Regions from separate parts of the Ureibacillus thermosphaericus genome, predicted to be linked through region 3. Evidence: riboswitches for the same ligand, from Rfam matches in the RefSeq annotation. Region 3 holds a riboswitch; each other region holds the start of a gene.
What was found. A riboswitch is a leader RNA that binds a small molecule or an ion and turns the genes downstream of it on or off. The one in region 3 is predicted to bind S-adenosylmethionine.

Region 1: it holds a riboswitch for S-adenosylmethionine, as region 3 does, so the genes downstream of both, metA (homoserine O-acetyltransferase MetA) here and metK (methionine adenosyltransferase) in region 3, are expected to answer to the same signal.
Region 2: it holds a riboswitch for S-adenosylmethionine, as region 3 does, so the genes downstream of both, UtA1_RS01720 (O-acetylhomoserine aminocarboxypropyltransferase/cysteine synthase family protein) here and metK (methionine adenosyltransferase) in region 3, are expected to answer to the same signal.
Region 4: it holds a riboswitch for S-adenosylmethionine, as region 3 does, so the genes downstream of both, UtA1_RS01045 (bifunctional homocysteine S-methyltransferase/methylenetetrahydrofolate reductase) here and metK (methionine adenosyltransferase) in region 3, are expected to answer to the same signal.

The regions. Positions count from the first base shown of each region.
Region 1 is NZ_AP018335.1:2,350,950-2,358,886, reverse strand. Features, by position in the region: gene UtA1_RS11325 (hypothetical protein) at 416-1,813, shown strand; gene UtA1_RS17220 (hypothetical protein) at 2,281-2,424, shown strand; partial or broken gene UtA1_RS11315 (MBL fold metallo-hydrolase) at 2,517-3,376, opposite strand; gene metA (homoserine O-acetyltransferase MetA) at 3,542-4,486, opposite strand; SAM riboswitch class I at 4,580-4,687, opposite strand; gene UtA1_RS11305 (hypothetical protein) at 4,752-5,516, opposite strand; gene UtA1_RS11300 (DEAD/DEAH box helicase) at 5,519-7,937, opposite strand, start outside.
Region 2 is NZ_AP018335.1:358,487-366,423, forward strand. Features, by position in the region: gene UtA1_RS01710 (homoserine dehydrogenase) at 176-1,162, opposite strand; gene UtA1_RS01715 (hypothetical protein) at 1,452-1,841, opposite strand; gene UtA1_RS01720 (O-acetylhomoserine aminocarboxypropyltransferase/cysteine synthase family protein) at 2,464-3,765, opposite strand; SAM riboswitch class I at 3,878-3,985, opposite strand; gene UtA1_RS01725 (glycerol-3-phosphate acyltransferase) at 4,131-4,775, shown strand; gene UtA1_RS01730 (amidohydrolase) at 4,831-6,495, opposite strand; gene nfsA (oxygen-insensitive NADPH nitroreductase) at 6,901-7,635, shown strand; gene UtA1_RS01740 (hypothetical protein) at 7,739-7,937, shown strand, end outside.
Region 3 is NZ_AP018335.1:2,835,231-2,843,167, reverse strand. Features, by position in the region: gene UtA1_RS13630 (Dps family protein) at 1-71, shown strand, start outside; gene UtA1_RS13625 (hypothetical protein) at 172-492, shown strand; gene UtA1_RS13620 (NUDIX domain-containing protein) at 539-1,006, shown strand; gene UtA1_RS13615 (alpha/beta hydrolase family protein) at 990-1,781, shown strand; gene pckA (phosphoenolpyruvate carboxykinase (ATP)) at 2,081-3,667, opposite strand; SAM riboswitch class I at 3,919-4,030, shown strand; gene metK (methionine adenosyltransferase) at 4,263-5,459, shown strand; gene UtA1_RS13600 (gamma carbonic anhydrase) at 5,551-6,063, opposite strand; gene UtA1_RS13595 (alpha/beta hydrolase) at 6,187-6,981, shown strand; gene UtA1_RS13590 (alanine/glycine:cation symporter family protein) at 7,145-7,937, shown strand, end outside.
Region 4 is NZ_AP018335.1:215,832-223,768, reverse strand. Features, by position in the region: gene UtA1_RS01070 (endonuclease Q family protein) at 1-758, shown strand, start outside; gene UtA1_RS01065 (alpha/beta hydrolase) at 940-1,686, opposite strand; gene UtA1_RS01060 (LysR family transcriptional regulator) at 1,880-2,761, shown strand; gene UtA1_RS01055 (tetratricopeptide repeat protein) at 2,781-3,662, shown strand; gene hemG (protoporphyrinogen oxidase) at 4,017-5,417, shown strand; SAM riboswitch class I at 5,487-5,591, shown strand; gene UtA1_RS01045 (bifunctional homocysteine S-methyltransferase/methylenetetrahydrofolate reductase) at 5,694-7,541, shown strand; gene metH (methionine synthase) at 7,534-7,937, shown strand, end outside.

The DNA of each region.
Region 1 (7,937 bases), 480 kb from region 3:
AACTTCTATGAGAGGAGTAATATGATAAACAGTATAATATTCAAAAATACCTTAATAGTTCCTTTTTAATTGCAAAGCTATGTAACCGTTTTCATCTTTAGATTTAATGTTACATTCTATTAGTTGATTATGATGGCATTTTCAATGTTTGTTGTTCCAATTTTTTACTTATAATTTAATTATAGAACAGTCATACAAAAAATGAAACTAAAGAGAATTCATGAAAATTTTCTGAATGGTTATCAATATCCTAACTGCTCATTTATTGATTCCTTATCAATAAATTCCATTTCTATTTAATTTGTTTACACAAAACATATATAAGACAAAATATATCGAATGAATATTCTAAGCACACACCCATTAGTCATTTGCCTCATATTCTAGACAAAAAATAAATTGAGGGAAGTGAACTATGGGAATTGAGTTGACGGCACTGCATTGGATCTATGTTGTGTTTATTGTATTGATTATCGGCTTTATGGTGAAACGCAGGGACACTACATTAATTTGTATAGTGGGTATTTTTTTGCTGTCTATTACAGCAACCGGAGATTTCGTTGCTTCCATCAGCAAAGTGTTTTCAAGCTTCATTTATGCCATCACCGAGTTATTATCGACCATCATCATCATTTGTGTGATTGTTGCCATGAGCCGCGTTTTACTGAAAACGGGCATTAATGAAGTAATGGTTTCCCCATTTGCAAAAATTATAAAGAATCCAACTTTAGCGTTTTGGACAATCGGAATTTTAATGATGCTAATTTCTTGGTTTTTCTGGCCTTCCCCAGCTGTTGCATTACTTGGTGCTGTTTTGTTGCCTGTTGCTATTCGTGCTGGACTCCCAGCTCTAGGTGTTGCGATGGCAATGAACTTGTTTGGCCACGGTATTGCCCTCTCTGGTGACTTTGTTATTCAAGGAGCGCCGAAATTAACAGCCGATGCAGCTGGACTTCCGGTTCATGAAGTCATTTCTGCAAGCATTCCTCTAGTGATTGTGATGGGGATTGTTACGACAGTTGTAGCATTTCTATTGTTAAAACGGGATATGAAGCGCGGTACGATTGACATGATTGGAAATTTTGATGGTGAAACTCAGGAACAAGAAGAGGTTGACACAAATCTTTTATCGATGAGACAAAAGCGAATATTTGCGATATTGATACCAATTGCCTTCTTATTAAATGTAGTGGCTATGTCTATATTTGATTTAACTGGTGGAGATGCGACAGCATTAATTGGTGGAACAACGTTAGCACTTCTATTACTCCTTTCAATGTTTGCCCATAAAAATGCTGGACTAGAAAAAACGACAAGTTATTTAATTCAAGGTTTCCAATTTGGTTTTAAAGTGTTTGGTCCTGTTATTCCAATTGCCGCATTCTTCTATTTAGGAGATTCTGGATTTACTCAAATCATCGGCAATCATTTACCAGAAGGATCTCAAGGCATCATTAATGATTTAGGGGTCGCACTAGCAGCGGTTGTGCCTTTAACCGCTGAAATTGCTGCAGTGACAGTTGCAGGAGTTGGCGCAATTACAGGGTTAGATGGCTCCGGATTTTCTGGTATTTCGTTAGTAGGTTCGATTGCTAATCTATTTGGTACAGTGATTGGTGAAGGAACTGCTACTCTTACAGCATTAGGTCAAATTGCAGCCATTTATGTTGGTGGTGGAACTTTAGTACCATGGGCTTTAATTCCAGCAGCAGCAATCTGTAATGTCAGTCCATTTGAGTTGGCTAGAAGAAACTTAATTCCAGTAGTAATTGGATTATTTGTGACGACAATTGTTGCGATGTTTTTAATATAAATAAAGAAAGAAACCGTATAACAAACGTTGCGGTTTCTTTCTTTCGTGCGCCCGGCATGTACATGAACTATAGGGTGTAAGTCCCGAACCCCGAAGACAGAAGTAGAGGTTAGCCAAGAGCAAGGGTGTCCGTGGTGACGCGGAATCTGAAGGAAGCGAGCGGCAAACTTCCGGTCTGAGGAACACGAACTTCATATAAGGCTAGGTATCATTGGATGAGTTTGCTAAACAAAACAAAGTCCTTTCTGCCAAAGGTGGTACAGAGTAAATGAAGCAGATAGATGGAAGGAAAGATTACATTCTTACCCGGGGAGGTCTGGCGGATATGTGAAGTACGCTTCATAACCTACTTAGTGATAAGTAGCTGAACCGTCAGAAGTCAGCAGAGGTCATAGTATTAGTTGGTTTAGAACTACTAAGAAGGACCGAACAATTAAGAGAGAATAGCCCTTGGCATTCAGTGAGTCATGATGAACACAGAAAACGTAGTACCTCACTTGAGGAAGGAAGCGGTGAATCCCGTGGGAGACCTCTTGGAGGGTGGAGTGACCACTGGCATAAAGAGAACAGCTATTCACGGAAGTTATAAAGACTTGCGTCAATCATCTTAATTGAACCGCCGTATACGGAACCGTACGTACGGTGGTGTGAGAGGACGGGAGTTAATCGCTCCCTCCTACTCGATTTTATATGCTTTTGTGAGTTAATGTTCAAAACCATCAACGTATCTTCCATCTTTCGGAATTGCCAATTCATCGAAGTGATGAACTAATTGGGCTAATCCATTTTCCAATTCTTCACCCGACATTGGAACACCGTGTCCACATAGTGCCACTCTTGGACGAAGATAAGCGAGTTTTGTAACGCTTTCTCTTGCTAATTTCCAATTCGTTGTAAAATATTTAGGCGGGCCAGAGATTTCCTTTTCTTGTACAAAAACTTTAAACAAAGACTCTTGTTTCACCGTAACGAACGCATCACCAGCAATTAGCGCACGGTCCCGTTCACGAAAAAGAGAGATATGACCTGGTGAATGTCCCGGTGTTGGAATCCACTTCCATTCAGGTAACATCGGGATTGTTCCATTTTTCGGCAGTGCATGAACAAAAGAATCTAACTGTATTGGCTGTTTAGGAAAGTATGGTGACATTCTCGCAACGAGTCCACGATCTACCGTAGGATCTGGATTTGGATAGCTTTGTTCTCCTATTAAAAATGGGATTTCTTCTTCATGGGCATATACTGGGACATTCCAATGTTTTACTAAATCAACAATTGCGCCAACATGATCAAAATGTCCATGGGTTAAAAGAATCGCTTTTGGGCGGGCATTTTGACCGAAACGCTGCTCAGCTTCTTCAATGATTGCATTAGCTGATTTCGGCATTCCCGCATCAACTAAAACCCATTGATTGTCTTTATCTGGATCACCAATAAAAAAACATTGACTACTTGGATTGTAAAATGATATAAATCCTCTGTAATGTTTAGCCCTACCCCACTTAATATAGAAGTGACGGGAATAAATTTATAATCATCACCATAATGTAGCTGTTCGGACATTTCATTACCCCCTTTACATATTATTGAGTATTTCCAATTATGAATTCTTTATTTGTTCAAGAACTTCATTTTGCACTCGCTATTGTCATTCATATGTATGAATTGTTTTATTAATAAAAAAACTGTAAAAATTCTTCCGTGGAAGAAGAATTTTTACAGTTTTCATTAAATATGATAATCAATTGGATCATGGCCGTCCACGAAATGCCAGTCATAAGGAGTTTCTTGGTAAACGTAGTAGTTCAACCAGTTGTAGAACAACAGATGGGCATGCGCTCTCCAACTATTTTTTGGCTCTTTTGTTGGATCATTGTTAGGGAAATAGTTTGCTGGTATTTCCACTGGTAAACCTTTCTTAATATCACGCTCATATTCTTCCTTAAGAGTTGTTGCATCATATTCCAAGTGTCCTGTAATCATAATGTGTTTATTATCTTTTGATTGAATGATAAAAGGTCCTACTTCTTCAGAATAGCTCAACAATTGTAAATCAGGATGTTGTTGCACTTCCTCTAAGGAAACTGACGTGTATCGAGAATGAGGTGCCACAAATTCATCATTGAAACCACGAACTAAATCGTTTGTTAAGTCTGTTATAGTGTGTGAATAGATGCCGGAACATTTTTTCGGCAACTCAAATTTCCCTATTCCGAAGTGATAATAGAGTGCTGCTTGTGCCGCCCAACATATATAAATGATCGATGTCACATTTTCTTCTGCCCAGTCTAAAATTTCAGTAAATTCTTTCCAATAATTCACTTCTTCAAATTCCATCCGCTCTACTGGCGCTCCTGTGATGACCATACCGTCAAATCGGCGATGCTTTATTTCGTCAAAGGTTTTATAGAACAATTCCAAATGGCTTTTTGACACATTTTTTGGCTCATATGAAGCTGTATTTAAAAATGTTACATTTGTTTGTAAAGGAGTGTTACCGAGTAAACGCAATAATTGTAATTCTGCTTTTTCTTTTTCAGGCATCAAGTTAAAAACCAAAATATTTAATGGTCGGATTTCCTGTGATAACGCACGGTCTTCTTCCATGACGAAAATCTTTTCATTTCTTAAAATTTCTCCAGCTGGTAAATTCTTCGGAATATTAATTGGCATTTCTCATGTCCCCCAATTCTACATTTAATTAATAAAAAACCCTCTCATTCCAGCATAGGAAATGAGAGGGTACAAACATTTCATGTACGCACTCTCTTATCTCCCAAGGCATAGCCTTGCTGGAATTAGCACCTTTCTAACAATCGTTAGAGGTTGCTGAAGCTTCATTGGGCCAAGTCCCTCCGCTTCTCTTGATAAGAAAGTTTTGAATCCTTATAAAATTAAGATAATCCTAACACATTTAATAGGGATTTGCAATATTAGGTTATTTTATTTTACTCTGCATTTTTGTTAGCCATTCCGAGCTCTCTTTCTCATTCAATTCTTGTTCTAATTGTTGATCCCAACTATTAAATAATGTATTCCATACGCGGATAAATAATTCCTTGTTTTCAGCGTTCCAAATAATGAATTCGATACAAGGGACATCATTTACTTGAGTATTTTCCATTGATAGTATGGATTTGATTTCTTGATGATCTTCTTCCAGTTCCGTCGCTTGCATGTTTTGTATTGCTTTCATCATAAAAGGTGCACTTACTGGCCCCTCTTCATTACGTATATAACGATAGATTTGTTCCGGAAAATCATCAAAGTCTAATACTTCCTCAATATCGCCTTCTACGATTTGATGATGTACAGGGCTATATAGTAGCTCTATTGCTACGGGTTCTAATTCCTCTTCAAATACTCCTAGAGAAAATTGTTTCATTCCTTTTTCGGTAAGTTGATAATAGTTATTTTCCCGTATCAACAACCCATTTTTTTGCATTTTCCGTAATAAATCTTCTATAAATAGTGGCTCTACCAGTAAAATTTCACTGAGCTGTTCAGCCCTTTCGAAAGTTGATTTTTGGCAAGAGAAAAGTAAGATTTTCATTAATATATCCATCGTCCTCTTTCGAACTGGCTGATAAGTGATTTCATACGTATGCATCGGAATACACCAAATATCCGTATGAATGATTAAAGCAGATTTTTCTTTTTCAAGCTTTTTTATTAATTGTTGCTGTATTTGATGGAGTTCCATGTTTATGTTAAGAACGTCTCCTTCGTTATTTTTCGAATACCTTGTTGTTTTTCCACTACTTCATATAGATATTGATACATTTCTTTAGTGTTCTTTGCTTTTGGTCGATTCATGAACATTTCTGAGCTGCCAATAATCATCAGTAATTCTCTTGCTCTCGATAATGCAACGTTTAACCGGCGGTAATCTTTTGCAAAACCGATTTCTCCATGTGGATTGTTTCGAACCATACTTAGTAGTATAACGTCCATTTCCATACCCTGGAATTTATCGACAGAGCCTGTCCGAATATGTAAATGGGACAAATTCAACTCTTCTATTAACAAATTAACTCGATTTACTTGCTCTCGATAGAAACTAATCACACCAACGGATTTTAAAGCATCATTTTCAAGTAAGCCTTGTTCTTTTGATTTTGCAGTTGCTTCGTTTAAATCGATTAATAGTTTCCGTATTGTTTCTAGTTCGGAAGAGTTAAATAAACTAGCGCCTTCCTTCATTCTTTCTTCAAAGTAATGTGGCTCGTTTGGTAGATCGAACCATAATAAATGTTCATGGCGTTTTACATAATTTCCATTTAATTTATGATCTCTTGCTTCATCAGAATTATCTAAACCACAATGTAAGGACTCGTTGCCGGTCCTATAAAATGGAGTGATGGTTTGCATAATCTTTTCATGCATTCTGTATTGAATTCCTAGCATTTTCTTATTTGTGCTAGGTAAATTTTTATATAGGCGTTCAAATAATGATTCTTCCAAAAGCTTCTCGAGTTCCCTTTTTTCTTCAAAAGTGTCGCTTTCTTTCATAACTACTTCCAATGTTTCTTCAAATGTATCGTCACCGATTAATGGTGGCAACTGATGGTGGTCGCCGACAAGAATAATTTTTTTCCCTTTTAACATTGGAAGTAATAATTCAGGCGGTGTTGCTTTTGATACTTCATCAATAATGACGACATCAAAAATAGGATAATTGTCCATAAAATCTTTATTTGCGGAAGCAACACAAGTTGTACCAATCACATTTGCATGTTTCACATATAGTTTTCGGATTTCATCTAAATCGTGTTCAGTAGAATTATTTAGTAATGAAAACCATTCTTTTTGAATTTCCTTTGTGATTGGCAACAGTTCAATTTGTTGATGTAATTTTTCAATTTTTAATTGGAAATCCTTAATTTTTTCTTTCGTTTGTTCCAGTTCGAACTCAGGATTTTGTTTTATGAGTTGTTGCAACTGTTCAGCTTTTTTCTCTAAAACAATGCCTTGTCGATGTAATTCTTTTAATTCTTTATGTATGGTCGATAATAATTCTCCACCATTGGAAAGTTCTTTTTCAATTGTGGCAATCTCTTGATTGATTTGAGCTTTTTCATGTTCATATGTTTGATAATTGGCTTGTTGTTCAGTTAGTGAAGAAATCTTTTCATTTAATGCGTCGATGATAACTTGTAACTCGTCAATAGATGGTATGAAATCTGTGTTTTCTATTTGGAAATTCTTTAGTTCTTGATGATATTGTTGAATCAATTGTTGCAGTTGCATCTCTTTTTGGCTTAACGATTGAATATGTTGTTCGCTAAGCCCTAATTGTAGTGAATATTGTTCCGCAACTTCCATTTTTAATTTTTCAAAAACGGTTTTCGATTCTTCTGCTAATCCTTTGAATTGCAATAATAGCTCATTGACATAAAGCCATCTGATATATAGGCCGCGTATAGAAGGAATTCCATTTTGGCGATTGATTTTTTGTTGTTTAAAAGCAAGCGCTAATTTATCTAGAAACTCATTCACTTCATGTAAAGAATATTGATGATTTGGCGGCAGCTGAACGGGCTCTATTTGAATTTTTAATGTTTTTTCATTGTATTCAATGGCTTTTTCAATCCGTTCAGAAATTTGCTTCGCGGGTTTTAATTTCAATATTTGTTGATAAATTTTGTCCATATCAAGCAGCAACTGATTAATGACAAACCCTCTTTTGATTCCATGAGTTTCAATAAATCCTTCTACTTCTTCTAATTTTTTATAAGATTGCAATTGGTTAAACGTATCGCTGAATTCCTCTTGTTTTCTTTTCAATATTGTGATTTCATCTACTACTCGTTGCCATTCAGCTTGTGCTTCATTCAATTTTTGTTCCACATGAACATAGTTGATTAAGTTTTCACTTTCTCGAATGTGTTTTTGTGCGTCTTTAATTTCTTGCTGAATTTGATTAAGACCTTTGCTTGCTATCGTTTCTTCGATTTCTCTGAGCTTTTCTGTCCGTTCGTTTAAAGAGTTTTGCAATGTTTCGATTGATTTTTCGGTTTTTTCTTTTTCTTTATTATTAGAGATAATTTGTTTCTTTAGCTCAGCAATCGACTCAAATATACCTTTTAATTCTTTCTCGGCTTCCTTTTTTCGCAAAATATCA
Region 2 (7,937 bases), 1.0 Mb from region 3:
AAATTAAGACATCATTTCAGATAGCACAATTCTCAATGCTTAAAATAAAATATAAATGTTGATTCTTTCGATGAAGTTCATCATATGAATGGTTGAATATAATCTTTTAGATTTATAGAAATAAAATGCCTCTTAAACCGAAAGTTTTTCAGAAGCATTTCCAGAAGCAACTAATCTATATTGTTACCACAAAACCAGCACGTTTTCCGATAATTTCAGCGTAATCTTCTACCATCACACTTGCAGTTGGATACATTCCAGCACCTGGGCCAACAAGAGTCAGCGTTCCGATATAGTTTGTTTCCATCGTAACCGCATTAAATACATCGTCAATTGGATAAAGTGGGTGTTCTTTATCAACTAGCATTGGTCCAACTTGGGCAAAAATTGTACCGTCTGCTAACTTTTCCACTTCTGCGACGTGACGATACCTTAGTCCTTTTTCAGTTGCCTCTTTCACTTGTTCCGGCGTAATGTCATCGATTCCTATTACTTTTACATCATTCCAGTTCGGCTGCTCACCAAAAGCCAGGGCAGATAAAACCATGAGCTTTTTAAAAGCATCTTGACCTGAAATATCCATAAATGGATCCGCCTCTGCATATCCAAGTGCTTGTGCTTCTTTCAACGCTTCTTCGAAAGACCATCCTTCCGCACGCATTTTTGTTAAAATATAATTGGAAGTACCGTTTAAAATACCCTGTATTTTTGAAACATCATTCACAAGCAAAATATTTTTCATAGTTTTAATTACAGGTACTCCGCCTGCTACTGTTGCTTCAAATCCAACAAAGACGCCATTTTGTTTCGCAAGTTCCTGCAATTCAAGTCCATATTTTGCAAACATGACTTTATTCGCTGTTATAACATGGCATTTATTCATAACCGCTTTTTTCAAATATGTGTATGCGGGTTCTTCTCCTACAATGGCTTCAAAAACAACTTGCAACCCCTTAACAGATAAGCAATCATCAATACTATCCGTCAATAGATGTCGCGTTCCTGGAACTCGCTCCTTTGTAGTGTCACGCACTAAAATTTTTGCCACTTCTAGTTCGACACCTAATTTATTACGTAAATCTTCTCGCTTTTCATTCAATATATGATAAATGCCTTGACCTACTGTGCCAAATCCTAAGATGGCCGCCTTGATTGTTGCCATTTCCTTTTCGCCTCCATCTTTCTTTCCATGAAATTACATTGTTGAATAGTGAGTGCAGCGAATTCGTACTACACAAACACTTTCTTCAGCGGATGAAAATAATAAAAAATTCAATATTTTTTGAAACATACAGAAATTTTAACGTATATTTCAAAGGAACTCAAGGGAATTCTACCCAAGATGGACAATTGTTTTCTTCAGAAGGGCATATATATGCATAACTGATTCATTTTTCGTTAAAATAAAAAAGCCAGTACTATATTATTGTACTGACCAGTCATTCATCTTATCATGATGCATGCACTAATAATGCAGTTTGATAGTTACGTAAAATCTTTCTCATCAATCGTTCTTCTTCCGCTGAAAAGGCAGGAACAGCAAAAGGTCTTCTTATCAATTGGAAATCCCCATATGTTAAAAACCATTCTTTTGCAGGTTCTAAAATTGGTTGTTCACCCAATTCTTTATATGCATCGTATACTTCTTTTACTATATACCCGTGTGCTAAAAGCGTATAGGTTTGCTCTTTATACGGGCTGTATCCAAAAACACTTTCCCACTGTTTTTTTACTATTTCAAGCAAATGTTGCAATGATTTTGCATTTACAAAAGTATTCATGTCATTTAATTCGTATATGATATAAGCCGCAAAATTTTGGGCACTATAAATCTTTTTCATAGGATTCAACTCCTTTTAAAGGGGAAAGCCATTAAAGGCTTTCCGTAAACATTTAGGGGGAATTATTGAAAATACCAAATACAATGGCATTCAATCAACTCTTATATACACTATAAATGATTAAACGAAAAAATTCAAGTAACCTAATTAATTTACTAGGAATTAATTTTATATATCGAAAATGGGGTGTCTAGAATTGAGAACGATTGGTTCTACCAAAATGACAGATCAGCCTATTTATTAATGTGAATTGTATTCGAATGGGAATACAACTCACATCGTATTAAATTATTTTTGCTACAAATGAGTAGCCTTTCGATTAAACGCCTTTGAGAAAAATTTGAATTATCTACTGCAAATGAGCAGCCTTACTCAATCAATTATTTTAAGAAACTTTGAATAATTGGATCGGCTGCGAATGAGCAGCACTTTCCTATTAAATTTTCACTGCAAATGAGCATTTTATCTTTTGGACCATAGAGGATTTTAATGTTGTACATGAGCAACCTCTTCTCTTAACGACTATTATGGGGAGCGTTTAATGCTTTATTTTTTAACAGCCGCAAATGAGCAGCTATTATTAGCGATTCAATAGCGGTTCTTAGAGGGCTTGAACGAATGATTAAGCCTTATTTACACTAAATTCTGCCTCAGCTTTTGCTAAAGCTTGATCTAAATCTGCAATAATGTCATCTACATTTTCTAAGCCGATGGATAAGCGAATGAGTTCTTCTCCTACTCCAGCAATTTTTAATTCCTCAGCAGATAATTGTTGGTGAGTTGTTGATGCAGGATGAATAATGAGCGATCTTGCATCTCCAACATTCGCTACGTGAGAGAATAATTTCACGTTGTCAATTACCACTCGACCTGCTTCACGACCACCTTTAATTCCGAATGTTACCATTGATCCGTAACCGTTTTTTAAATATTTCTTCGCAAGGTGGTGAGATGGGAAGTTTTCATCCCCTGGATAATTCACATATTCTACGTATGGGTGGTTTTTCAAGAATTCCACAATTCTTTCTGCATTTTCACCATGTCTTACATAACGAAGATGAAGGGTTTCTAAACCTTGTAAGAAGCTAAACGCTGCATCTGGCCCTAAAGTTGGACCTAAGTCACGTAATAATTGTACACGTAATTTTGTTGCAAAAGCAGCTTCGGCTGTATCAATACCATAACGAATTCCGTGATATGTGTGATCGGGCTCAGTGAATCCTGGGAATCGACCTTGTGTCCAGTCAAATTTACCCCCATCTACAACAATTCCTCCGATTGTTGTACCGTGTCCCCCAATCCATTTTGTTGCCGAGTGTATTACGACGTCTGCTCCAAATTCAATTGGGGTGCATCCATATGGAGATGGGAACGTATTGTCAATAATTAATGGTATGCCATTATCGTGAGCGATCTTTGCCACCGCTTCAATATCTAAAATATTTAAACTAGGGTTTCCTACCGTTTCAGCATAAATCGCTTTTGTTTTGTTCGTAATCGCTTTGCGGAAGTTTTCTGGATCTCTTTCATCTACAAATTTTGTAGTAATTCCCCAGCGCGGCAATGTGTTTGCAAATAAGTTGTATGTTCCACCATATAAGGAACCAGCTGAAACAATTTCATCTCCTGCATTAGCGATGTTTAAAATGGAGAATGCAATCGCCGCCTGACCGGAAGATAAAGCAACAGCTGCAGTACCACCTTCTAGTAAAGCAACACGCTTTTCAAATACATCTACAGTTGGATTCATAATGCGAGAATAAATATTACCCACTTCTTCAAGAGCGAATAATTTGCGCGCATGTTCTGTGTCTTTGAATGCATATGCTGTTGTGCGATAAATAGGAACAGCAATAGCACCTGTAGTAGGGTCAGGTTGTTGGCCACCGTGAAGTAATAACGTTTCTGGCTTGAATTCGGACATCGTTTTCTCCTCCTAAATAAATAATTGATGGATTTCTTGAGGAGGCATTGAAGTAAAACAAAAACCCTCTTCTTATATAAGAAGAGGGTGTTGTATGCACGTACATTTCCTCCTCTTATCTTTCAGATCAATATGATCTGTAGGATTTAGCACCTTTGCAATTTTCTTGCCGGTTGCCGGGCATCATAGGGCCTAGTCCCTCCGCCTCTCTTGATAAGAGTATTGATTTGATTTCCATCGTTGGATTAACTATAAAACATAGTATGCCACTCTGTCAACTAATTTTTTAAAAAATTTGAAACTATTTTTTATTTTATTGAGTATAATATATTAAAATGCACTTTTCTATAAAGGAGTCCAATAGAATGATAACTGCAGTGATTACATTTCTTATTGTCGGCTATTTTATTGGATGTATTCATGGGTCAAATGCAGCACAATTACTTTCCGGTGTGAATTTAAAAGAAGCTGGACTCGGCAATGCAGGAGCTTCCAACGCTACTCTTACGCTGGGCTGGAAATACGGCATACTTGTTGGATTCATTGATATCGGAAAAGGAGTTTTTGCGATTATCTTAACAAGATATTTTTTAGATCACTATACACTATTTGAAACTGAACAAATCTCAATATTGCTCTATTTGACAGGTGCCGCAGTAATTCTAGGTCATAATTTTCCCATTCATATGCATTTCAGAGGCGGTAAAGGAACTGCTTCCCTCATCGGAATTTTCCTTGCAATCAATTGGAAATTTGGTCTACTTTCTATGATAGCTCTTGTCATAGTTTCCTTATTATCCAACTATTTAATTATCGGTGTATTCTTTTTGTATATCGTTTTTGCTATAAACTCTTTGCTGTTTGAACCAACTATTTGGCCATTTATCATCGTAATATTGCTGTTATTGGTTGCAACGATTTTACATTTAGAAAACATTAAACGCATTAAACTCGGGACAGAACCAACCATCAACGCAGCTTTTAAAAGAGAGAAAGATGAAACCGCATAAAAAAAATCTCCCGTAAAGGTAATACACCTAACAACTACGGGAGGTTCTTTTTATTTCATTCATCGATATGAGAATTATCACGATATATTTCTTTTCCCTTAAAATAAGTTAACACGACTTTCGCTTCACTTATCTCACTAGGAGGTATTTTAAAGATATTTTTATCTAATATGATAAAGTCTGCTTGTTTCCCCACACGAATCTTCCCAATCCATTCTTCTTTTCCTATTTGTCTTGCCGCATAGATGGTGTAACTACGAAGCATTTGTTTCAACGTAGCACTTTCTTTTGGCCATAATGGTTTAAGATTTTTTTCTTCTTTTGCATGAAGTCTAGTCATTCCCGTTTCAATTCCGTATAGTGGATTCAACTCGCCAAAAGGATAATTACTCGAAGATGCAACTGGTAATCCCCGCTCAAAATAGCTTTTCATTCGATGCAAATCTTTTAATTCTTCCACCTTTTCTTTAACTCCCATTGTGTGATAAAAGAGAGATGGCTGAACAGATGGAATCAGACCAAACTTTCGAAATTGGGTTAAATTTTCCCTCGTCATAAAAGGGATATTGGAAATAGTATGCTTGAAATTCTGTTTTCCATTATGCTCTCGAACATATTCAAACACCTTTACAATTTCATCTAATTCCCCATCTGCTTGCACATGTATTCGAAAACCTTCCCGATCTAACAATTCCAACAGTTGATAAAACTTGTCCCTATTCCATGAACCATCTTTTGATAAAACTTCTGCACCATACAATTTCACCGTTTGGTAACTATAATTCTCTCCCTGATACTTATCTCTCCATTCCTTTAACGAATCAATTTGTTCTAATCCTTTAAAAGGATCTACGTATAACCCTAACTCATAGGAAAGCGTCAGCTTACCTTGTTGATCAAGTTCATCAATAGCTTTTAATAAATTTTCCGAATGGTATCGGAACGGAATAAATACTGCCGTAATTCCATATGTTGCCGCTTCTTTTTGAAATTCCAACAATGCTATCTTATATTGTTCTACTGTAAAATCTGGTTGAGGCAAAGATTGGATAACTACTTTAATGAACTGTCCTTGAACTACTCCCAACTCGCCTTTTTCTAAAAGGTCAATTTGTCCTTGTTCCTGTTTTTCTGTTTCTACATCCAATCCTGAAATTTCGATTGCTTTTGAGTTAACCCAAAGCTCGTCTCGATGATTTGAAAAAGCTACAAACGGGATATCTGAAACAAGTTGATCAATTAATTCTCTCGGAGTTTGTCCACTCTTTTGACTCGCTTCTTCCGTCACATTTTGATTCCATCCAACAGCACGAAGCTGCCTTAATTGTGGATTTTGTGAACGATACGTTAAAATCGCTCTTTTATATTGTTCAAAATTTGAGTAAGGGGTTAAGTCCAATAAATACAGTTTCTCGGCTTTTAAATATGCATAATTATGACCGTCAACAAATCCTGGCAATAACAGCTGATTATCTAAATGCATTACTTTCGTTTTTGGACCTTTATAGGCTTGTACGCCCTCCCGATCTCCTACATAAACAAACTTTCCATTTTTCACCGCAATGGCTTCTGCTTTCTCGTTTACTTTGTCGACAGTAAATACTTCAACATTTTCAATTACTAAATCCGCTTGAACAATTTCTTCTTCTGCAACAATTGGTTTGAAATGGAAAGCTACCAACAATAACACGAGAAGTACGATGAAAATACGTCTTTTCATGTATACCACCTCGCTTCTTTAGGAACGTTATTTCAATATAGGATATTCATTTTTCAATAATGAATACATTTTATGTATTGATACAAGTTCAATAATTGTTCAATTACTGTAAAGTTTTAACCATATATTAACTGGTAAAATAAGGGAATGAATAATCGATCTATTTCTTACTATCATTAAGTGCCCCACAAAACACGTCGGCTTACGGTACAGGTGCTTTTTCTTTAAAATTGGGAATACCTTAATGAATGAGCTTATCTTCTAGTACTCTTTTTCAACAACGTACTGTAAATCGATTGGGGCTTCTATAATTCAAATTTTTGTCATCTAGAAGAAAGTGTACTAATATAGCCTTAAAGGATGAAATTCACGCTATTATTGATGAATACATAAGGGGTGTAAAACATGAGTGTAAAAGAGTTATTACGCAGCCATACTTCTGTTCGTAAATATACAGGAGAAGAAATTCCAAGAGAGACGGTTATTGACTTAATTCAAACTGCTCAAATGGCTGCATCTTCTCATTTTGTACAGGCTTACAGCGTAATTTGGGTAACAGATGAAGAAAAGAAGCAAAAGCTTGCGAAACTATCAAACAATGAATTTCAATTTCAAACAGCAGGCGCCGCTTTTCTATTCTGCGTAGATTTTAAACGTTTAGAAGCGGCTGGAAAAAAACATGGTGTTGATATCACTGTGGACACAGCGGAAAATGTATTAGTTGGAGTGGCCGATGTATCAATTTTTGCTCAAAACTTTGTCATCGCCGCAGAAGCAGAAGGTTATGGAATTTGTTATATCGGAGGAGCACGAAACAATCCGAAAGAAATCAGCGAATTATTTAACTTGCCTGATTACGTCTTCCCTCTCTTTGCGATGACGATTGGTAAACCAACGAAAGTTAATGAAACGAAACCGAGATTACCAGTAGAAGCTGTGTTACACGAAAATGAATATAATGTTGAAAAATATGATGAACTGTTAGATGAATACGATGCAATCATGGAAAAATATTATGCTTCTAGAAGCTCGAATCAAAAATTGGCAAACTGGACGAAACAAATGGCAGATTTCTTAATCGAACAACGACGTCCTCATATTAAAGAATTTTTAGCTTCTAAAGGTTTTACTTGGAAATAATCTATTGAATAGTAGAGCTATCCAAACAATTTAACGGTATAATTAATAAGTTATAAAAATTCTTTCCATAAAGGATTAAGGTAATTACAAAGGAAAGATGAACATGAAACAAGATAAACAAGTCACTTTATCCCTTGAACAACAGCATTTCAAACATGTTAAAAGTTACTATCGTACATTAGCAGAAATTAACTTATGCTTAGGGAATATTCATCGTAATATCGAACGAAGAATCCAGAAGCAAAAATATCGCTATGCAACGGAATATGTAAATCAATATATTTCCTACACAAGCGTCTGGA
Region 3 (7,937 bases):
ATATGTTGAACGCAACTTTCCAAAGTCTAGAAAAACATACATGGATGTTATCAGCGTTTTTAGGTAAATAACGGAATGTCTATCCTCAAGAGTTCAATGATAGAACTTTTGAGGATTTTTTATTCTTTTGAATAGCCCTAATTATATTTCACCATAATGAATATAAGGAGGGTGATTACTATCGAAAAGACAACGCTGTATGTGAACGTCTTAAACCAATCTTATAATTACATTCCTACCGGTGAACCTTGTGAGTTTAAGATTGAATTGGATCCGGATAAAGTGTTTATATTTAAAAAGCTATTTAATCAGTTAAACTCTTTAGAATTTGATAATGCAGTAAGAGCTCATTTACCATATCTTCCATACCATCTTGATGAAGAGAATGATGAAATTGATAATCGATTGAAAAAAATTTATGCTTTAATTCATGAGTTTGGCGATGAAAAAATAAAAGAATTTGTGGAACAATTGCCCTATTTCAATAATTGAATAGAACACATCCCTTCGCTACACTAAATGTATAGGAGTTGAAGGGATGTTTACTTTTTATGATTTAAACAATAATAAAGTCGAACTAAGTTTTGAAGGTCCTCCGTTTCCACTTGAGCCGAAGCATGTCCTGGTGCTTGTACAAAAAGATGGAAAATGGCTTTGTACAATCAATCAAAAACGGGGTGTGGAATTTCCTGGAGGTAAAGTGGAATTGGGAGAAACAATAGAACAAGCAGCTAAGCGGGAAGTTTATGAAGAAACGCTCGTACATATTACGGATTTGAAATTATTTGCCCATTATACTGTTTATGAAAAAATCCCATTTTGTAAAGCCGTATTTGTTGCAAAGGTGGCTCGAATCGAACCTTTTGTTCAACAATACGAAACGGTCGGGCGACTTTTTTTAACAACGGAGGAAGTATTACAACATCCATATGCAAGTTTTTATATGAAGGATGAAGGGATGAAAAAAATTTTGCAGGAAGTGAAACAACTTGAAAAAGAATGGTAGCATTGAATTAATTAGAAAATATCCTTCTCCTAATCCAAATGTAGAGCTTGAGGAAATCGTTTATTGGTCGGAAGGGCTTCGAGTGAAAGGATTGCTTGCTAGACCTATTGGAGATGGTTCATATGAAGCATTATTATATTTGCGTGGTGGATTGCAGTCGGTAGGAATGGTAAGGCCAGCTAGAATTGCGCAATTTGCCTCAAATGGGTTTATTGTATTTGCACCGTATTATCGTGGAAATCGAGGTGGAGAAGGTCGCGATGAATTTGGGGGCGATGACCGTCTTGATGCACTGCATAGCATCCAATTATTAAAAGAAATTGCCAATAATGATTCGGTACACCTTTTTGGTTTTTCAAGGGGAGGATTAATGGCTTTATGGATGGGGATTTTGAGTAAAGATATTCGGTCAATCGTCACTTGGTCGGGTGTAGCTGATTTGGCGGATTTGTACGAAGAACGGGTTGATTTAAGACGTACGCTAAAGAGACTTATCGGTGGATCTCCAACAAAATATCCGGAAATTTATGAAGAACGCTCACCAATTTATGAAGTGGACCGCATTCATGCACCGGTACTTATTATCCACGGTACTGAAGATTCCAATGTTAGGATTGAACAATCCTATAAGCTTGAAAGGGCGCTTAAGGAATCAGGAAAAGAATTTGAAACGTGGTATATGGCCAATTTGGCACACCATTTTCCACCTCATATCAATAGAGAAACGGTCCGTTCTATTTGCAATTGGATGAAAGAAAAAGGAAAGAAGCGATGATTTCAATTCACTCTTTTCCCTTTAATTATTGAAACACTTAGAACCGTTTTTCATTAAAGATTTATAAAAAATCCCATCAAAATTAAATGGCCTGATCAAAAAGTGTAATATTTTTTGATCAGGCTCAAATTCTTTATGATGATTATATTTTCCCTGCGTTGGTCACATCTGACGCGACTCCTTGTCGAAATTAATCTGCGAAGAATGCATGAGCATCAGTCGTAAAGAGAGGCGCCTCAATGACTTATTAGGCGCCTCTTTAATCTTAATATGAGTTTAGAATGGATGGAACGTTGATATTAAACCAATGGTCCACCTTTTTTCAAAATATCTTCTGATACGTTGTTAAATTTCTTGAAGTTTTCTTTGAATAAATCAGCTAAATAACGAGCTTTTTGATCGTAAGCTTCTTTATCTTTCCAAGCTTCACGAGGATCTAGCACTTCGCTTGGAACCCCTTCAATTGCAGTTGGGATGTGTAATCCGAAAATACCATCTTGTTTTGTTTCAACATCGTTTAATTTACCGCTGATAGCAGCACGTACCATTGCGCGAGTATATGAAAGCTTCATGCGGCTACCTACACCGTATTCGCCACCAGTCCAACCAGTGTTCACTAAGAATACTTGAACGTTGTGTTCATCGATTTTCTCACCTAACATTTCAGCATATTTTGTTGCTGGAAGTGGTAAGAAAGGAGAACCAAAGCATGTAGAGAATACTGGTTCAGGTGAAGTAACGCCGCGTTCAGTACCAGCCAATTTAGAAGTGAATCCGCTTAAGAAGTGGTACATTGCTTGTTCCTTCGTTAATTTACTGATTGGAGGAAGCACTCCAAAAGCATCAGCAGTTAAGAAGATAATTGTTTTCGGATGACCAGCAATAGAAGGCGTTACAATATTATCAATGTAATGAATTGGATACGCTGCACGTGTATTTTCTGTGAGGCTATTATCATCGTAATCAGGAATGCGTGATTCTGAATCGATTACAACGTTTTCTAACACTGTACCAAAACGAATGGCATTATAAATTTCTGGCTCTTTCTCAGCTGATAAATTAATTGTTTTAGCGTAGCAGCCACCTTCAATGTTGAACACACCGTTGTCAGACCAACCATGTTCATCATCACCGATTAATTTACGATCGCTGTCAGCAGAAAGAGTTGTTTTTCCAGTACCAGATAAACCAAAGAATAACGCTACGTCACCATCTTCTCCAACGTTAGCAGAGCAATGCATTGAAAGAATGCCTTTTTCAGGTAACAAGTAGTTCATGATACTGAAAATAGATTTTTTCATTTCACCAGCATATTCCGTACCACCGATTAATATAATTTTCTTTTCGAATGATACGATAATAAATGCTTCTGAGTTTGTTCCGTCAACAGCTGGATTCGCTTTGAAACCAGGTGCAGAAATAATTGTGAAATCAGCTGTATGAGAAGCTAATTCTTCTTTTGTTGGACGGATGAATAATTGATGACAGAAAAGGTTGTGCCAAGCATATTCATTTACTACTTGAATAGATAATTGAGATTCTTTATCTGCTCCAGCAAAGCCTTTAAATACAAATAACTCGTCTTTTTCTTTTAAGTAATTTAATACTTTTATATACAAGTTATCAAACACTTCAGCAGAGATTGGCTGATTTACACTACCCCAATCAATTTTATCTTTAATGCTTTCTTCTTCCACAATAAATTTATCTTTTGGAGAACGGCCTGTATATTTACCTGTCTCAGCAACAATTGCACCATCAATTGTTAATTTGGCTTCTCCACGAGTTACCGCCTTTTCAACTAATTGAGGCACTGGCAATTGAGTGTTTATATTTCCACCTTTTAATAATTCCTTCAGCTCATTTGCAATTTCTACTGAATTCATCGATTAAATACCATCCTTTTTTTATTTTTAGGAAAATTAATTGTTGGTTATATAATACAGAAATTAGTATAACACATTAGATGAAATAATCTATACTAATTCTTAAAATTATTTATGAAAATTTTTTGCTTGTAACAAGAGTACCTACTTATAAGTAAATTATAGAATACCGGGTTATGTCAAATTTGAGAAAAAGGAAAAAATATTTGACATTGTATAGTATATTACGTAACATGTTGGATGAACGGATACTCTTATCCAGAGCTGGTGGAGGGTTAAGGCCCTATGAAACCCGGCAACCTGCATTACTATAATAATGCGTGGTGCTAACCTGATGCAAGGGGTTCCCTTGAACGATAAGAGTGAAAGGTAGAATGTTTAGTTCCTTTCCTCATGCATGTGGATAGGAACTTTTTTTATTCAAGCACAAATGTCGTACTCATTCAACCTATAAAACCTATAAAAAGATAAAAATTTCTTAAAGCCTTTCATCATCTTCGCACTGTTCCTTACGGGCGAATGTTGCTAAGGCAAAATGGATAATGAGTACCGTATCATAGCAGAGATTCGTCTCGTAAATTTAGGAGGAAATTTAATGTCAAATCGTCGACTGTTTACATCAGAAAGCGTAACAGAAGGTCATCCAGATAAAATTTGTGACCAAATATCCGATGCAATATTGGATGCGATACTAGAAGAAGATCCAAATGCAAGGGTTGCTTGTGAAACAATTGTTACAACTGGATTAGTGCTTGTAACCGGAGAAATTACTACGACAACTTATGTCGATATTCAAAGTATTGTTCGGGACACTGTCGCAGAAATTGGATATACGCGTGGGAAATTTGGATTTGATGCAGAAAACTTGGCGGTGCTCACTGCAATCGGTGAACAATCACCAGATATTGCAGAAGGTGTAGACCAAGCCTTAGAAGCACGAGAAGGATATATGACTGATGAGGATATCGAAGCGATTGGTGCTGGAGACCAAGGATTAATGTTTGGATTTGCTTGCAATGAAACTCCAGAACTGATGCCTCTACCGATTAGTTTAGCTCATCGACTTGCAAGAAGATTATCAGAAGTTCGGAAATCAAAAGAGATTCCGTATTTACGACCAGATGGTAAAACACAAGTTACTGTAGAATATGATGAAAATAATGTACCTCGTCGCATTGATACAATCGTCATTTCTACTCAGCATGATGAAGGAGTTACTCTTGATCAAATTAAAGTAGATATGATGGAAAAAGTTATTAAGGAAATTGTTCCAATAGAGTTGATTGATGATGATACTAAATACTTCATTAACCCAACTGGCCGCTTCGTAATTGGTGGACCAAAAGGAGATGCGGGTCTAACTGGACGCAAAATTATTGTGGATACTTATGGTGGATATGCTCGTCATGGTGGAGGAGCATTTTCTGGAAAAGACCCTACAAAAGTGGACCGTTCTGCTGCCTATGCTGCGCGTTATGTAGCAAAAAACATCGTAGCATCTGGTCTTGCTGATCGAGTAGAAGTTCAATTAGCTTATGCAATTGGTGTTGCACGTCCTGTATCCATTTCAATTGATACTTTTGGAACAGGTAAAGTAAGTGAGAGCAAATTAGTTGAGTGGGTCAAAGAACTATTTGATTTACGACCTGCGGGTATCATTAAAATGCTAGATTTGCGTCGTCCAATTTATAAACAAACTGCTGCATATGGTCATTTTGGTCGCACGGATATCGATTTACCTTGGGAAAGAACAGATGTGGCCCAATTATTAAGAGAGAAGGCAGGATTATAATTATTTTATAAAAATGCAGGCAAATATGAACGCCTGCATTTTTATTTTTCAATGTAAATTTAATATTGTATAAATAATAATAACTTGAATTTTATTTCTTTAATGACTGATAATATTTTCCTTTTTCAACATATTCTTGAATAATGCGATCCATATCTTTACGATCTTCTTCTGTTACTTGACGGACGACTTTAGCAGGATTGCCCATAGCGACAGAATTTGGAGGGATTTTTTTACCAGGAGGTACTAAACTTCCAGCTGCAACGAGTGCTCCTTCTCCGATTTCAGCACCATCTAATATGATGGATCCCATGCCAATTAAAGCGCGTTTACGTACAATACAACTGTGTAAGGTAGCCTGATGACCAACGATGACTTCATCCTCTATGATTAGAGGGTTATTGGGACTTTGATGTAAACAACTTAAATCTTGGATGCTACAACGTTTTCCAATAATCGTTGGTGCAACATCTCCGCGAATCACAGTTCCAAACCAAATTGACGTATCTTCGCCAATTGTAACATCTCCAGTAATCGTTACATGGTCTGCTATAAATACAGAAGGATCGATATTAGGTTCTTTATCTTTATAAGGATAAATCATCGCAAAGCTCCTCATTTCTAAAGTATTATTATGTATATTATCCTAGCAAATAAGAAAATATTTGAAAATAGAACAAAACTAACTTGTAATGACAGAAGTATTAGTGGATTTAGGAGGAACGCTATGTGGAAGTGGGAAACTAAAGAGCAACCGAAAGCTGTTATAGTAATAATACATAGCGCTTTTGAAAACCACCGTTGGTATGCATGGTTAATAGAAAAATTGATGACGGAAGGTTATCATGTCGTGATGGGCGATTTACCAGGGCATGAAGAAGGGTCAAAATTTACGAGGGTTCATGATGAATTAATTGACGAATACTTACTTTTCATTAAACAGCTCATGAAAAGCGCTCTTCAATATCATTTACCAGTATTTATCATTGGACATGGCTTGGGCGGAACCCTTGCAATTCAATTTTTAAGGTCAACGAAGATGGAATGCGCTGGACTAGTATTAACTGCTCCGTGGTTACAGTTGCATAAACATTCCAATTTACTTACAAGTGCACTAGCAAGCATGAACATAGCACCAAGCAAAAAAGTGTCGATGGAGTTTGATAGACGATTATTTACTCGAAATTCTGATGGTTTTCTAGAGATGGAGGATGACGTACCATATCATTCCAATGTTACCGTTCGATGGTATCGAGACATTCAACAATTAATGAAAAATTTGATGACTCAGGATAAGACATTGTCATTGCCCATTTTGCTGTTTACCCCTAATCAAGATAAAGTGGCGGATTCAGAAACGGCGAGAAAGTGGCTATTATTGCAAAAAACAAGTGAATTTCAATATAAAGACTGGCCCCATAGTTATCACAATATTTTTCATGATTATGAAAGGGAAGAAGTATTTCTATACATGAGAGATTTTATGAATAATGTTCTACGATCTATAGGATATATAGTTTAATTGAATTATATTGAAATTGGAGGAATGTTCGATATGGACATTCCTTTTTTAATATAAAATTAATAATTTTTTTAAAAAAATGATATCAAAAATATTGATTGTTTTCATAAGTTTTTGTAATATAAAAAATATTCATGATACATAAATTTAAAGGGGTGTGTGTATGTTAGAAAATTTCTTAAACTGGATTAGCGGCATCCTTTGGGGGCCAATCATGATTTATGGGATTTTAATCGTAGGACTTGTGTTCTCGATTATGACCCGATTTGCTCAAATTAGAAAAATTAAAGAAATGTTTGTTTTAATGTTTACTGGAGAGAAATCAGAAGCTGGTGTTTCTTCTTTCCAAGCATTAACGATAGCGCTTTCAGGACGCGTCGGTACCGGAAATATTATTGGTACGGCCAGCGCTATTGCATTCGGTGGTCCGGGTGCGGTATTCTGGATGTGGATTACAGCATTTATTGGAGCATCAACTGCATATGTAGAATCAACATTAGCGCAAATCTATAAAACTAAAAAACAAGGGGTTTATCGTGGTGGACCAGCTTATTACATGGAAAAGGGGACTGGTAAACGCTGGTTCGGAGTAATGTTTGCGATTGCAGCCATTTTAGCGATGGCTATCTTGATGCCTGGAGTTCAATCAAATGCCATTTCCAGTGCAATGAACAACGCATTTAACATTTCACCTTGGATAACAGGTTTAATTACAATTGCTTTACTTGGTTTCGTTATTATTGGTGGAGTAAAACGAATTGCGAATGCAGCTCAAATTATCGTACCATTTATGGCGGTTGCATACCTATTAGTAGCAATTGTCGTGATTATCATGAATATTTCTGAAGTGCCTGCAGTATTCGGATTAATTATCCGCAGTGCATTTAGTGTAGATGCAACATTCGGTGGAATGATTGGTGCTGCCATTGCATGGGGGGTAAAACGCGCTGTTTATT
Region 4 (7,937 bases), 870 kb from region 3:
TCTATTGTGATGGGAGGACTTTACAACAAAAAGTACAAGAATTAGAGGGGCTATTTATTCCAGCCCATGTGTTTACACCTTTTAAAAGCCTTTATGGAAAGGGAGTAGAAAAAAGCTTATCGGAAGTGTTTGATCCTGAACGAATTGATGCCATTGAACTTGGATTGAGCTCTGATACATATATGGTGCAAGGAATTAGTGAACTTGAAAAATATCCTTTCGTCACAAACTCAGATGCTCATTCTTTAGGGAAACTGGCAAGAGAATATCAAAAAGTTCAACTGGAGGATGCAAATTTTAAAGAGCTTGTTTACGCTTTACAAGAAAAAGGCGGCCGAAAGATTTTAGCGAATTATGGATTAAATCCTCTATTAGGAAAGTATCACTCCACTGTTTGTCAAGAATGTGGTGAACATGTTGAATCGGAAGAATCATGTTCAGCATGCGGAAGCAGCCATTTGGTAAAGGGCGTTTCTAAAAGAATAAACGAATTGAAGGATCATAAACCCCCTACTCGTCATCGACCACCATATATCCATCAAGTTCCGTTAGATTTTATCCCGGGAGTTGGAGCAAAGACGATTCGTCGATTGATTGAAGCTTTCGGTACGGAAATGGCTATTTTACATGAAGTGTCGGTAGAACAATTGGAGCAAGTGGTTCCAAAGAAAATTGCTAATCTAATTGATTTAGCAAGAAGAGGAAAATTAAATATTGAGGTTGGCGGAGGCGGTGTGTATGGGAAAGTAATTGAGTAAAAAACATGCTTAACTTATTTAAGCTTCTCCTATATATAAATTAAAAACAAGCTACGAAGTTAGACGGGGATCTATTTCGTAGCTTGCCAAAGGGATGTATGTCTCAAGGACATATATTTTATAGCAAATTGGGGAATTTGCTAGGGGATACATTATTTATTATGTTGAGAAGATTCAAATATTATTCTTCCCATTTTAAACTTTCAAAGAAGCGATATACTTCTTCAAATACAAGGTCACGTTCTTTATCTACAGTTAAAATGTGACCTGAATTAATAAAGCTTTTAACAGATTTAATGCGCGATTTTACAGAGTTATAAATGTAATCTGCGCTTTGGCAGTAGTATTCATCATCATTTAACCCACGTAAAATATGAACAGGTTTATCTATTTGATTTAATTTCGCGCTTGTATCATTAATAATGCCTTGCAAGTATTCTAGCTTCGGCATTCGATATGTTTTCGCTAAGTTTTCTGGTTTATCTACATCTTCATTATATGTGCCAGTTAATTTTTTGTAATTAATAGTGTAGCTAATAATACGTTGTTGTAAGCTGTCAACACTTTTAGATAACGCTGGTGCTGACATTGTTACGATTGCTTTAATTGGTCGTTCTTCGCCTAGGCGTAGTGAGAAAATGCCGCCTAAAGAAACACCAGCAACCGCAATTTCTTTATACCCTCTTCTGCGAAGTTCATCGTAACCTTCAACAGCGCTATTCCACCATTCGATCGGGTCTGTGTTGATAAGGGTTAAAGGATCACTTCCATGCCCTTTATATAAAGGAGCATGAACCGTATAATTGCGATCTGCTAAATAACGACCTAAACGCTTCACATCATTAGTGTTGCCTGTAAAACCATGTAGTAATAAGACAGCGCGTTTTCCCGTCTCAATAGTAAATGGTTTTGGCGAAACGATTTTCATTATGAAGTACTCCTTTTATAAATAATGTTACAATAAAATGAAAAAAAATGAAAATATCTTGTTTTTTAAAATGAATTTTGTTATGCAAATCAATCTTGTAAACTTATTATAGATACAGCCTTACATAAATACAATTTATTATTTTTATCAAAACCATTCTAAATGGTTATCAATTAACAAAAGGGGTATGTAAATGGAAATACAACAATTGGAATATTTCAAAGTTGTTGCTGAAATAGAACATATGACTCACGCTGCAGAATTGTTAAACATTTCTCAGCCGGCATTAAGTAAGTCGATTTCAAATATCGAACAAGAAATTGGAGTACCTCTTTTTGATAGGCAAGGCCGTTCCATTGTATTGAATCGCTATGGAAAACTTTTTTTGGAAAGAGTGAATACGATTTTAGAAGAATATAATCGAGCGAAACAGGAAATCAATGGATTGATTATGCCAGGATATGGAGAGGTATCATTAGGATTTATCCACACTTTAGGGATGGAGATTGTGCCTGAATTGATGGCTCATGTTCACGAAAAATATCCGAATATCAAGTTTACTTTAACTCAAGCTTCTTCATTGAATTTATTAGAATTGTTGGAAGAAGGGGATATCGATTTATGTTTATCCCAACGTATTGAATCAAAAATAGTTGATATTGAATGGATTGAATTATGGAAGGAAGAATTGTTTGTTATCGTTCCAGAAAATCATCGGTTTGCAAATAAAGAATTTATCAATTTGTCTGAAATAAAAGATGAACCTTTTGTATCTATAAAAAAAGGGAATGCATTACGTCATATTGTAGACCAATTATTAAAAGATGTGGGAATTGCTAAAACGAATATTACATTTGAAGGAGAAGATCCACATACAGTAGCAGGATTTGTTAGTGCTGGCCATGGTATTTCGATTATTCCAGACATTAAAGGATTGAATGAGTATAATGTAAGAAAAATATCGGTTAAAGAGCCCATTTGTGAGCGGAAAATCGGTGTATCATGGGTTAAAGGCCGTTATATGTCTCCTGCTGCAACGAAATTTAAAAATTATTTAGTGGAATATTTTAAATAAAGATAAGGTGTCGATGGTGATGGAATTAGAGATGCAGGAAAGATTTGAAGAGCGTTTACAACAATTGCGTCATTTGCTTACAGAAGAACAAATGCTAGAAGCGAAAAATATATACCAACTTGCCCATGAAAAGAACGTAGAAGCGATGGTTGAATTAGCAGATATATACAGGATTATGGAGGAATATTCTCTTTCTGTTTATTGGTTGCAAAAAGCGAGTAAAGCGGGAAATAGTGAAGCGCAATATCAGTTGGCTAATTGCTATTACGAAGGACTTGGCGTTGAAGAAGATAATGAAATGGCTTTTTCATTATATAAAAAGGCAGCAAAAAACGGACATCCTGATGCAGCTAATAACTTAGCAGATATGTATTTAAACGGTGAAGTAGGCAATGTAAATTATAAGGAAGCTTTAAAATGGTTTGAAGTGGCTGCAAAACAGAATGTTGTAGAAGCAATGTTTACATTAGGAATTATGTATGAGCAAGGAATTGGGGTAAATAGAGATGTCGAAAAAGCATTTCAATATTATTTGAAGGCAGCTGAAGGCGGGGATCTCGATGCCCAATATCGAATGGGTTCCATCTATTTTGAGGGGCTATTGGGCAGGGAGAGGAATGTCCCTCTTGCTATTGAGTGGTTTGAAAAAGCAGCGGAATACCATCACATTGATTCAATTTATAATTTAGGGTTTTTATATGAGAATGGAATCGGTGTAGAAAGAAACGGAAAGAAAGCACTTTATTATTATAAGAGAGCTTCGTTGCTAGGAGATTATCAAGCAAAGTTAAATATCGCATACATTTACAAAAATGGGATTGATGTTGAAGTAGATAAAAAAGCGGCAGCCCGCTGGCGAGAACTGGCAAAACAACAAAAGCAAAATGAGTATAATGAATAATAAGCACACTAAAAAGTATTGCATTACTACATTCCGTGATTCCGTAATGTAATGGGAATGACAGAAAATTACATGCTATGAAGAACAGACGGAAACGACTTACATTTGCAGATTTATTTTATGAAAAACTAGATGAATAAAGTGAAACAGTCCTTTGTAGTGTAGTGGAGAGGGCTGTTTTATATTGTTTAATAATTGGATGAGTTATCAAAAATCCTTTTGTAATAAATTGAACAGTCGAAAAGCATATTTGTTGTTTACTATGTTGAAATTTACTAAAGCCGACACAGAAAGAGTTATAAAAAAAGATTATACTAAAAGTACGGTAAAAAGATCTTATAGGAGTTGTAACGAATGAAAACGGTAACGGTTATCGGTGGAGGAATTACAGGACTTTGCACAATGTATTATTTACAAAAACAATTAAAGGAAAATGAAATTCCTGCCCGTTTAGTACTTGTGGAAAAAAATCCGTACCTTGGCGGAAAAATGCACACAGAGCGTGAAAAAGGATTCATCATGGAAACGGGAGCGGATTCCATTGTAGCACGATATCCAAGCGTAATGGAACTTGTAAAGGAACTAGATTTTGAATCAGAAGTCGTATATAACGAAACAGGAATTTCTTATATTCACACCAATAATGAATTACATGCGATTCCAAAGGACTCTGTATTTGGCATTCCTATGACTCTCGAATCCCTAAAGGCGAGCACATTAATTTCAGAAGAAGGGAAACAACGAGTGTTAAAAGATGAGGAAATACCGAATACGAAATTTACGAAGGAAAGTTCCATCGGAGATTTCTTAGAATACTTTTTAGGAAAAGAAATAGTGGAGAAACAAATAGCTCCTGTATTAGCTGGTGTTTACTCAGGGGACATTTATAAATTGTCCATTGCCTCTACGCTTCCATACTTAGTTGATTACAAAAATGAATATGGAAGTATAATGAAAGGTTTGCAAGCAAATCGGGAAAAGTTTGAACGGGAAGCGAATAAAAAATTCCTTTCTTTTAAAAATGGACTATCTCAACTAATTGATCGAATGGAAGAACTGCTTGTGGATGTAGAAATATATAAAGATACTGAAACAGTTCTTGTTGAGAAGAAAGAACAACGTTATGAAATTTCCTTCGCTAACGGAGAAAAATTGGAATCGGATGTTGTTGTGTTAGCATTGCCCAACCAAGTCGTGAAGCAAGTTTTAAATAATGATGAATTAAATCCTTATTTCAACAAATTTAAAAATGCATCAGCCATTACGATGTATGTAGGCTTCGATCTACCAGATTCTATTTTGCCTAAGGATGGCACTGGATTTATCGTTTCCTACAACAGCGACTTATTATGTAATGCCTCTACTTGGACAAGCCGTAAATGGAAGCATACTTCAACAGAAGGAAATCTACTTGTTCGACTGTTTTATAAAGAAAGTAATCCTCGCTACCAAGAATTAATGAAAATGAGTGATGAAGAGTTAACAAAGGTTGCTTTGAACGATATTCAACTCAGTTTGAATATAGAAGCACAACCTACCATTGTGAATATTACAAAATGGATCGATGCCATGCCAACTTATGATTTAGCTCATCATGAAGCTTTGCAAGAAATAATTACAAAATTAGATAACCTCTATCCGAATATTTACATTGCTGGTTGCTCTTATTTCGGCGTAGGAATTGGTGCATGCATTGATAACGGGAAAGAAACAGCAAAACAAATTATAAACAACTTTTTAAATAATTCCGACTGATTAACTTGACAAAATGAAGTATTGATTTTATGATGTAAGTTATTATATTGATATTTTAAAATCGAATATGACTTATCAAGAGAAGTGGAGGGAACTGGCCCGGTGAAGCTTCAGCAACCACTAAAAATGTTTAGTAAGGTGCTAAATCCAGCGGCAATTGCCGAAAGATAAGGTGACTTCTAAAGGAAATGACAAGCCTTCTTTCGCAAGAAGGCTTTTTCTATTAGATGAATTGACAGAAAATTTATGAAGTAAAGAAAAGTGAGGGAATTTCGGATGGGGCTACTAGATGCGTTAAAACATAAAGTGTTAGTTGCAGATGGTGCTATGGGAACGCTGTTATATTCATATGGACTTGAAAATTGTCACGAAGAAATGAATATTGAAAAACCGGAAATCATTAAAAAAATTCATAAGGAATACATACAAGCTGGCGCAGATGTTATTCAAACGAATACATATGGCGCTAATCGAATCAAGCTCACTCGTTATGGTTTGGAGTCAAAAGTAGTGGAAATTAACGAAGGTGCGATAGGTGTTGCCAAACAAGCAGCCAAGAACAGTGAAGTGTTTATTTTAGGTTCGATTGGTGGTATCCGTGGTGTTCGCAAAGTAGATTATACATTAGATGAAATTCTCGCAGCAGTTCGTGAACAAGCAGAAGTGCTAATTGCGGGGCAGTTAGATGGTTTGTTGTTAGAAACTTATTATGATGTTGAAGAGCTATGCGAGACGTTAAAAATGTTACGAGCCATGACGGATATGCCCATCATTGCTCAAGTTTCAATGCAAGAGCCGGGCGTATTAATGAATGGCATGAAATTGAATGAAGCATTAAAGCAGTTAGAAAAATTAGGTGCAGATATTGTAGGGGTGAACTGTCGACTTGGTCCATACCACACAATACAGGCTTTTGAACAGGTAGAAATTCCTGAACGAGCGTATTTATCTGTTTATCCGAACGCTTCTTTATTAGATATTGAAGAGGGGCGTGTCGTTTACGAATCAGAAGTAGATTATTTTGCAAGGGCAGCGGTTGAATTATGCAATGAAGGAGTAAGGCTCATTGGAGGATGTTGCGGTACAACACCGAAACATATTGAAGCGATGAAAAAGAAGCTTGCTCATTTTCAGCCGGTTGAAAAGAAAGAGGCAAAACCTCAGAGGGAAATAATCATTCGCGAGGCTGAACCGCATAGTTTTGAACCTCTCCACGAAAAAGCAAAAAGAGCACGTTCTGTCATTGTAGAATTGGATACGCCGAAGCATCTTGAAATTGAACAGTTTGTTGAAGGAGCAAAAGCTCTTTACAATGCAGGGGCAGATCTTATCATGATGGCAGACAATTCACTAGCATCTCCAAGGGTTAGCAACTTGGCAATGGGGGCCATTTTAAAACTGCAATATGGCATACGCACAATGCCACATATTACTTGCCGAGATCGAAACTTAATTGGGCTGCAATCCCATTTAATGGGGCTCAATGCTCTTGGCCTTCATGATGTGTTGGCTGTAACTGGTGATCCAACAAAGGTAGGGGATTTTCCGGGTGCAACAAGTGTTTATGACGTTTCATCGATGGAATTGATATCATTAATTAAACAGTTAAATGAAGGGATTTCTTTTTCTGGCAAAGCACTAAGAAAAAAAGCGAATTTCTCAGTAGCAGCGGCTTTCAATCCTAACGTGAGAGTGTTAGATCGTGCTGTCAGCCGTCTAGAGAAAAAAATTGAACATGGTGCGGATTATTTCATTACGCAACCAGTCTATTCGAAGGAAAAAATTGTGGAAATTCATGAGGCGACAAAACATTTAGATACACCAATTTATATAGGAATTATGCCGCTTACTAGCTTTAAAAATGCGGAATTTTTGCATCATGAAGTACCGGGAATTAAATTATCTGATGATGTGTTAGAAAGAATGCAACAAGTAAGCGGAAATAAAGAACAAGAAACAAAAGTAGGACTAGAAATTGCAAAAGAATTGTTAGATACAGCAACGAAATACTTCAACGGCATTTATTTAATTACGCCGTTTATGCGATATGAAATCACTTTACAACTATTGCAATATATTCAACAACTTGACGAGCAAAATAAAGGAGTTAAAGCAAATGGTTAACCATCCAATAGAGGAACAATTGCAAAAAAGAATATTGATTATCGATGGTGCAATGGGAACAATGCTCCAGCAGGAAAATTTAACACCGGAAGATTTTGGTGGGGAAGAATTTGATGGATGTAATGAACACCTTGTATTAACTAGACCTGATGTCATTTCTAAAATCCATCGAGCGTACTTAGAAGCTGGAGCAGATATTATTTCTACAAATACATTTGGAGGAACCCCACTCGTATTAAATGAATATGGATTAGGTTATAAAGCAGAAGAAATTAATAAGAGGGCTGTAGAACTTGCAAAAGCAGAAGCTGAAAAATATTCAACAAGCGACTGGCCTCGCTTCGTTGCAGGATCCATAGGTCCAACGACGAAAACATTGTCTGTAACGGGCGGTAT